2 regions of the Paenibacillus sp. FSL H8-0079 genome follow, and region 2 is predicted to be linked to the other one. Evidence: predicted binding sites of a transcription regulator. Region 2 holds the regulator's gene; the other holds the start of a gene.
The links. Region 2 encodes Rex, which represses fermentation and respiration genes when NADH is low (regulators of the CRP and FNR family bind a similar motif). Its sites were predicted from a motif close to TTGTGAAATATTTCACAA; they were not measured.

Region 1 (4,489 bases), 600 kb from region 2:
CATCATTCATACAGACGACTACGATGCAGCCAAAGAGCTGATTGTGAAGCTGGTGAAGGGTCTGGATCGGACAACAATGAATACCATAATTAATAACGCGTAATAATTGACAAGAGACCTCCTAATTATATCGGGAGGTCTCTTTTTTTATATCCACAACGATATCAGCTGAACACATTTACACAGAAAGGCTATTCTGTCATCGAAATGGCGAGTGTAAATATTCTTTAGTTCAACGTACGTAGATTAATAGGCCGAACATTATAGGAAATTACACATAAGATACAATAACGGAAGATGAATTAAACACCAAGCAGCGGGGGACCTGTTATGGCAGTGGGAAGGAATGGAAAATCGAATAAGGGCTCCAAAAAAACAAATGCCGCAAACACCCTTCTCAATGGCAACCTTAAAGGAAGAAATCTGGAACTTATCGTTGCAGCATTACTAGTAAGTGGGAAGTTAAGAGTGGATGCGGTCACGTTGTTTCGAGAAGCTACACTGGTCGTTGAATTGGTCGGGCAATATAAAACGCTTCAAAATGTTACACCGTCAAATCAAGACAAACTGGTGCAATTCCTCGATGAGATCGGTGGCGATATGACATTGAATGATGTGATACGGGCATTCCAACAGAGAATCAATTCCTAAACGCCAAGAAATGAGGTTGAAGTGATGTCTGACTTTGATGGAAATGGGTTCGCAGAGCTATTGATCATCGTCATTCTCGTTGTTTTATTTGTATTTGGATCTTCAGATATTGACAGCCTTACCGATGCACCTTCTCAATCCTGAATCGTCGCACAGATAATACAATCCATTGCAGTACGAACTTCATACCTGTTGTAAACGCCAGTCCACAGTTTAGTGGACTGGCGTTTTTGGATGACTAGAGAAATAGCGGTGAGAATGCAATCCAGGCCAAAATAAGGGTAAGCACAATGCAGACATTCTCCACAACGGCTCCACGCTTGGTTCCTGTACTCATCAGATTCACCCGTATGCGCCACTTGAACGGTGGTAACGGACGAATCCCCCGATTGGTTAGTGAATCAGCCAACAGATGCATCGCATATGCTGTACCTCCCGCTACCCAGATCTCCGGTCCCTGCTGCTGGGTCGTGCTGTAAAGCAAGCCCGCCCATATTGCGGTTCCGTACAGAGTATGAGTCAGTCCCCTATGAGTCAGTGTGGTGCAGAGCATTAACAAACTGCCTGCAATCAAGTTCCACGGTGCGAACGCGTGACCATAGAAGACCAGCCCAAGTCCAATCGCAAACATCAGTACTTTGCGAAGCGAACGTGAGGGCAGAAATGATACGAGCGCAATGAGAATCGCAAGCAACAGGTTCCACGGTTTGGCATGAACATAAAAGTACACGAAGACAGCTGTGGGCAACAGAATCGTCTGTAACAGCCTGATCAGACTATTAGGTAAAGCTCTCGATACCAACAGCGAATTCGGCTCATCGATGTCAGGCAATAACGAACCAATCAGAGCAACCGTAACTGCCGGCGCAGTCACCGGCATACCAGCCAACTGCAGAACAGATAGCGATACGCCTGTCCCAATAATCAGGTGGGATCTTCCCATCATGATGCAAAAACTTCCTTTCGAAGAAATAGGGAACATATATGGCCCAGTTCCGATTTTACAACGAAAACAAAATAAGAACAATAGTTCGCATTTCTTATTTGTATGAAAAAAATATAACTTTCTGTGATGGGGCTCACACTATTATATTTATGACTCTTCTATCTTTATTAGTGAATTAAATCACATAAACTGTCGTCAACTACTTGTATAATTTCAAATATAAACCACTAAAATTGTTGGTAATGTACAGCGTCTATCCAAGGAGGCATACACACATGAACGGAAAAAAAGAGAAACTCGTTATCATTGGTAACGGTATGGCAGGAATCAGTACGGTTGAACAAATTTTGAAATTAACTTCGCGATTCGATATTACTGTTTTTGGTACAGAGCCCTACCCTAACTACAACCGCATTATGTTGTCCTATGTGTTGGAAGGTAGCAAAACACTGGATGACATCGTGCTGAATGATCTCCACTGGTATGAGGATTATGGTATTACTCTCCATACAGGAACAACTGTAGCCCGAATTGATTCGGATACGCTTGAGGTCGTTACGGAGGATGGAAATCGCTTCACTTATGACAAAATCATCATTGCGACTGGCTCCAACTCCTTCATTCTGCCGGTACCGGGACATGACAAAGAAGGTGTCGTTGGTTTCCGCGATATCGCCGATTGTAATGTGATGCTCGACGCTGCTAAACAGTACAAAAGAGCGGCCGTTATCGGTGGCGGACTGCTGGGTCTTGAAGCTGCGAAAGGTCTGGTACAACTTGGCATGGAAGTTACCGTAGTGCATCTGATGCAGGATCTGATGGAACGTCAGCTTGATCCGCAAGCTTCAGCCATGTTGAAGGCAGAACTGGAACGTCAGGGTATCCGATTCAAGATGGGTGCGCAGACTTCCGAACTGCTGGGCGGCGAACGGGTCGAAGGGATTCGTTTTGCTGATGATTCTGTACTCAATGTTGATTTTGTGGTCATGGCTGTAGGCATTAAACCCAATACGGCTGTAGCCCGCGAAAGCGGTATGGAAGTGAACCGGGGTATTGTCGTGAATGACTATATGCAGACTTCACTTGCGAATGTCTATTCGGTCGGGGAATGTACAGAGCACCGCGGGGTATGTTATGGCCTCGTTGCCCCATTATTCGAGCAAGGTATGATTCTGGCGAAACATATCTGCGGAGTTGAAACGGCTCCTTATGAAGGTTCTGTTGTATCCACGAAATTAAAAATTTCGGGTGTGGACGTCTTTTCAACTGGTGAATTCATCGACAGTCCAGAGCACACCGTCATTTCGCACAAAGATGACTGGAAACGGACTTACAAAAAAATTCTGCTTCGTGACAATAAAATGGTCGGTGCCGTGCTCTTCGGTGACATTACGGATTCTGCCGAATTGCAAAAACTGATCAAAAATCAAACCGAAATGACCGAGGAATTGTACGGTTCGCTCATGGGCACAGGCTGCGGCGGTCATAAGAAAGCAACCTCTGTTGAAACGATGCCCGAGGACGAGATCGTCTGCGGATGTAACGGGGTCACCAAAGGAACTATTGTCGATGTAATTACAAACCAGGGCCTTACCACTGTAGATGAAATCAAAGCCTGTACCGGTGCAACCCGCTCTTGTGGTGGATGTAAACCAGTTGTGGAACAAATTCTGCAATACGTGCTCGGAGACGGCTTCAGCAGTGGTGCCAAACAGGGAATATGCGGATGTACTTCTATGGGCCGAGATGAGATCGTAGCCGAGATTCGTGAAAAAGGATTACAAACAACCAAAGAGGTCATGAATGTACTCGGTTGGAGCCAACCTGAAGGTTGTTCCAAATGTCGTCCGGCTATCAACTATTACCTTGGCATGATTGCACCGGATACGCACGAAGATGAGAAGGAATCCCGTTTTGTTAATGAACGCATGAACGCGAATATTCAAAAAGATGGAACATACACGGTTGTACCTCGGATGTATGGCGGGGTGACTACACCAGCAGACCTCAAACGCATCGCTGACGTTTCCGTCAAATATGATGTGAAAGCAGTCAAAGTGACTGGCGGTCAGCGTCTCGACTTGATTGGTGTCAAAAAAGAAGATCTGACTAAAGTCTGGGCTGAACTGGATATGCCTTCAGGTTATGCATACGCCAAATCGCTGCGAACGGTCAAAACATGTGTCGGCTCCCAATTCTGCCGCTTCGGTACACAGGATTCCATGGCCATGGGTGCTCGCATCGAACGTAAATTCGAACGTCTGGATCTGCCCGCTAAGTTTAAATATGCCGTGAACGGTTGTCCGCGGAACTGTGCAGAAGCATGTACAAAAGATATTGGTATCGTAGGTAACGACGGCGGCTGGGAGATCTTTATCGGCGGTAACGGCGGTATTAAAGCAAGACTTGCTGATTCCCTATGCAAAGTGAAAACGGATGAAGAGTTGATCGAACTGTGCGGAGCCATCATGCAATATTACCGCGAGACAGGTAACTATCTGGAACGGACTTCCGAGTGGGTGGAACGCATGGGTCTGGAGCATATTCGCTCGATTGTCGTCGATAACCTTGAGGAACGTAAAGCGTTGATGGAGCGGATTGAATTTGCACTTGAGCATGTTGAAGAACCTTGGCAAAAAGCGATTCGCAATGAAGAAGGCCAAAGCAAAATGTTCCATGGTATCGAAGTATCGGCTCGTCCATAAACAAGCACGCAAGATCAATACTGGCGGAATGTTAAATAGATAAGGAGTGGTTTAAGATGACGACAAAACAATCAGGCACCTACTTCCCTGCCGGAGTAGTTGAAGAATTCCTGCCACGAATCGGAAGAGTAGTTGAAATCCAGGATCATCAGCTTGCTGTCTTTCTTGCATCGGATGGTACCATCTT
Region 2 (4,489 bases):
GGCTTACGCAGACTGAAACCGGAGATGATGAGGAACTTAACCTTAGCGGACGCGGTGGGGACTTCTGGGAGACGGTACAGAGCGAATCTGAGTCCTGTCTGGGAAGATCCTGTCCATGGTTCCGCAAATGTTTCTACCATCGCGCCAAACATGAGGCAGGGTTGTCTGACATCGTAATTACGAATCACTCCAAATTATTTACGGACGTCAAAGCAGCGCATCAGCTACTGCCAGCGTATGAGAGTCTTGTGATCGATGAGGCACATCATCTGGAGGACGTGGCTGGTAAGCATCTAGGAATGCATATGAAATATTTCACGTTGGTTCATACACTGACCCGTCTGTTTAAAGACAGTCGTAATGGTCAGCTGCCTATGCTTCGTTCGCAGTTATCCGGACATGAAAATTCGGTGCAATGGGGCTCCATGGTGGATCAGATGTTCCCGCTCGCTCTTGAGGTTAAGGAGCTATGGGATCGCATGAGTGAAGCTTTGTTCGGTCTGTTGCCTGAACGAAGTGATGCTTCACCGGGAGAAACAGGACAATTTTCCCTGCGTCTGAAGGCATCTCAAAAACCGGCCAAATGGCAGGAGTTGCAGGATTTGGAGAACCAAATCCATGTGACATTGGGCGATTTGGTTCGCAAAGGGGACAAATTGCTGCTTGAGGTAAAAGAAGATCAGGATGATTATCAATCGGATAGCCTGATCACGGATATTACAGGATTGCTGAAAGATCTGACCACGTTGAAGGAGAATCTACGTTTCTTCATGCGTATGGATGATGCCAAAACGGTGTACTGGATGGAAGCCAGCGGCCAGTTCCGCAGCAAATCTCTCCAGCTGTATGCTGTACCTGTAGATGTCAGTGCACAACTTAAGGATTTGTTTTTTGATAAAAAGAAAAGTGTTGTGCTTACATCGGCTACGCTCTCTGTGGATAAGTCATTCCAGTTCATGATCGAGCAGCTTGGTTTGCAGGAAGCCGCCGAGAATAATCGGCTATTAACGTCGATGCTGCCATCACCTTTCAACTATCGCGATCAGGCACTTCTGGTGATTCCACGTGATTTCCCGAGTGTGAAGGGCAGTGTGGGTGATGCGCACTTTGTCAATATGCTGGTGCAATCACTCGCAGAGACCGCAATTGCCACGCGTGGGCGCATGATGGTTCTGTTTACTTCATACAAGATGTTGCGACAGGTCTATGATCCGCTAAAAGAAGCTCTGTCTGGTAACGACATCTCGTTGCTAGGGCAAGGTGTGGACAGTGGAAGCCGCTCGAAGTTGACTCGCAGGTTCCAGGACGCCAAAGCTACGGTACTTTTGGGCACAAGCAGCTTCTGGGAGGGTGTAGATATCCCTGGTGATGCGCTGACGTGTCTAGCTATTGTGCGATTGCCTTTCCAGCCGCCGAATCATCCGTTGGTGGAAGCCAAGAGTGAGTTGCTCCAGGAGCAGAAGAAGAATCCATTCCTGAAGCTGTCTGTACCGCAAGCGGTCATCCGTTTCAAGCAAGGATTTGGCCGATTGGTGCGTACCGCGAAGGACAGAGGAATTGTGATTGTCTATGATACACGCGTAATTGAAGCGTACTATGGCAAATTCTTTTTATATTCATTACCTGGTCCCAAAATGGAGCACATGCTCACAGAGCAAATGGTTCCACGAATTACCGAATGGTTGGAAAAACCTGATAAAGAACAAGAATAATGGTTTTTTTGTTCGTTATATCATTGCATGACGCTACAGTTTGGCGTTAAACTTTATGAGATCTTTCCGTTTGCGAATAAAGCAGTTGCACGTAAGAACTTATAACCTAAATTACAAGGAGCATTCTGTATAAAAAGTCACTTCTATCTTTGAGTTTATACAGAATGCTCATCTTTTCATCTATTATTTTATCGTGGCCTTGGTAAGGGGGAGCAAGAATGAAATCGGATAAAATTTCGGAAGCGGTGGTACGACGTCTGCCTGTTTACTTGCGTTATTTGAGCGAGTTGCATCAGCGTGAGGTGGCTACTGTTTCTTCTCAAGAGCTTGGACAGAGGCTGGATCTGAATCCGGCCCAAATTCGTAAAGACCTGGCTTACTTCGGTGATTTTGGTCGTAAAGGGATCGGGTATGATGTATCCTATTTGATCGAGAAAATTCGTCACATTCTCAAAATTGATCAGCAAATTAATGTAGCTCTGGTGGGCGCGGGTAACCTCGGACAGGCCTTGTCCAACTACAACGCGTATCTGAAAGACAACATGAAGATTGTTGCTGTATTTGATGCATATGGACCGAAGATTGGTAGTCAAATCAACAGTTTGACGGTAAAACCAATGAATGAATTGACGGAAGCAGTGAAAACGGATAACATCCGCATCGGCATTATCACGGTTCCGGATACGGAAGCCCAAAATGTAGCCGATCAACTTATTGAATCGGGAATTGAAGCGATCCTCAATTTTGCACCAACAATTCTAAAAACACCGCCGCATATCCGCATTCATCATGCTGACTTTACGACGGATCTGCTTAGTTTGGCCTATTACTTGGAGACTGGAAAGGACGACGAGGAAGATGACAACAAATAGATGGGTAATTCACAACGGCAAATTTGCCGTAAATGAAGGCGCAACATGGAATGTGGTTCAAGGCTATATGGTTGTTGAGAATGACAAGATTGTGCATATTGGTGAGACATTGCCGGATGGAGACGAAAATTGTACCAAAGTGGATGGAAAAGGACTGTTCTTCCTGCCGGGTCTGATCAATACGCATGGTCATGCAGCGATGTCGCTGCTCAGAGGTCATGGAGACGATCTTGCGCTGCAAGTATGGTTGCAGGAAAAAATGTGGCCGATGGAAGCGAAAATGACTTCACAAGATGTATATTGGGGAACTTCGCTATCGGTGCTTGAAATGTTGAAAGGCGGAACTACCGCTTTCCTGGACATGTATGATCACATGGATCAGGTTGCCAAAGTGGTGGAGCAATCCGGCGTTAGAGCAGCACTGGCACGTGGTGTAATCGGGCTGTGCTCGGAAGAAGAACAATTGCGGAAGCTGGAGGAGTCGGCTGCGTTTGCGCGTGAGTGGAATGGACAGGCAGATGGTCGCATTACAACCGTAATCTCCCCACACGCACCATATACATGCCCTCCAGACTACATAGAGAAGCTTGTACAGGTGGCGAACGACCTAAACCTTCCCCTTCATACTCATATGTCGGAAACGCTTCGTGAAGTCGAGCAGAACGTGGCTGATTATGGACTGCGTCCTGTGGCACATCTGGAGAAACTGGGCTTTTTCTCCCGTCCATCTCTGGTTGCACATGCGGTGCATCTGAATGACGAAGAGATCGAGATTCTGGCCCGTCATGATGTGGCTGTGTCCCATAACCCGGGAAGTAACCTGAAACTGGCTTCCGGTGTTGCTCGTGTACCCGCTTTGCTGAAAGCAGGAGTTACCGTGTCACTCGGAACAGACGGACCGGCAAGCAACAACAATCTGGATATGTTCGAGGAAATGAGACTCGCTGCATTGATCCACAAAGGCGTGTCTGGTGACCCGACGGCAGTACCAGCAGGCGAAGCGTTATTACTTGGAACGTCATATGGCGCCAAATCCATCTTCTTGAACAATACGGGAGCGCTTCAGGTTGGCATGAAGGCTGACTTTATCGCCCTGGACATTGAACAGGCACATTTCTATCCACATACAGACCTGATCTCACATACGATCTACTCGGCTTCTGCCAAAGATGTGGAGCATGTATGGGTGGATGGAAAACAAGTGGTGAAGCATGGCGAATGTCTGACTATGGATGAAGAGCGCATTTTGCGTGAGTCTCAATTGGCATTTGATGGTCTGCTTGCTCGTTAATTACAGGACAGCGCATCATAGGGAAAGGAAGTTCGGCTTTTGAAGAAAAAAAAGAAGTGGATATGGATTTCGCTGCTTGCACTGGTTCTGATTCTGTTTGGACTTCAGCGTTATTACGTCTATGTCACGCAGGATCAGCGCAAGGAAGAAGCGCTCGCCATACAGGCAGCACAGGAGCAACTGGGCATTACATCCTATGATGAATTGCGAAAGTATATCTGGGGAGATAAAGAAGGCTCTGACAACATCTACTGGACCCTGATCGGTAAAAATAAGGATAACCAGGATGTCATGGTCTGGGTTAAATTCGATGAAAACAATCAACCTGCCACAGGAGCAAATGCTATACACAGCGAACTGCTGCAGAATGGTATGACCGAAGCGCAGATCCGCAATCGTTTCAGTTCTGAAGTTCCTGCGGGTGAGATTAAGCGAATCATGCCCGGAGTTGTGAATGGGATATATGTGTGGCAAGTGTATTATAAGGACGGCACGCATAACCACTATCGCTTTTATCGTTTTAGCAACGGAGAACAGGTGGACCTGGTCTACACTCTCCCGAACAGCTAGAAACAATTAGAAAGAACCGGCAGACGGATATCCGACTGAACCGG

Region 1: nirB (nitrite reductase large subunit NirB) is a predicted target of Rex. The motif match lies at 1,766-1,783, and genes of this name have one in related genera.

Annotation. Positions count from the first base shown of each region.
Region 1 covers NZ_CP150300.1:4,692,044-4,696,532, forward strand. Annotated here, with positions in the region: gene MHI06_RS21020 (M42 family metallopeptidase) at 1-103, shown strand, start outside; gene MHI06_RS21025 (hypothetical protein) at 331-651, shown strand; gene MHI06_RS21030 (metal-dependent hydrolase) at 890-1,597, opposite strand; gene nirB (nitrite reductase large subunit NirB) at 1,873-4,302, shown strand; gene nirD (nitrite reductase small subunit NirD) at 4,359-4,489, shown strand, end outside.
Region 2 covers NZ_CP150300.1:4,088,703-4,093,191, reverse strand. Annotated here, with positions in the region: gene dinG (ATP-dependent DNA helicase DinG) at 1-1,712, shown strand, start outside; gene MHI06_RS18165 (redox-sensing transcriptional repressor Rex) at 1,931-2,584, shown strand; gene MHI06_RS18160 (amidohydrolase) at 2,571-3,875, shown strand; gene MHI06_RS18155 (DUF5590 domain-containing protein) at 3,915-4,445, shown strand.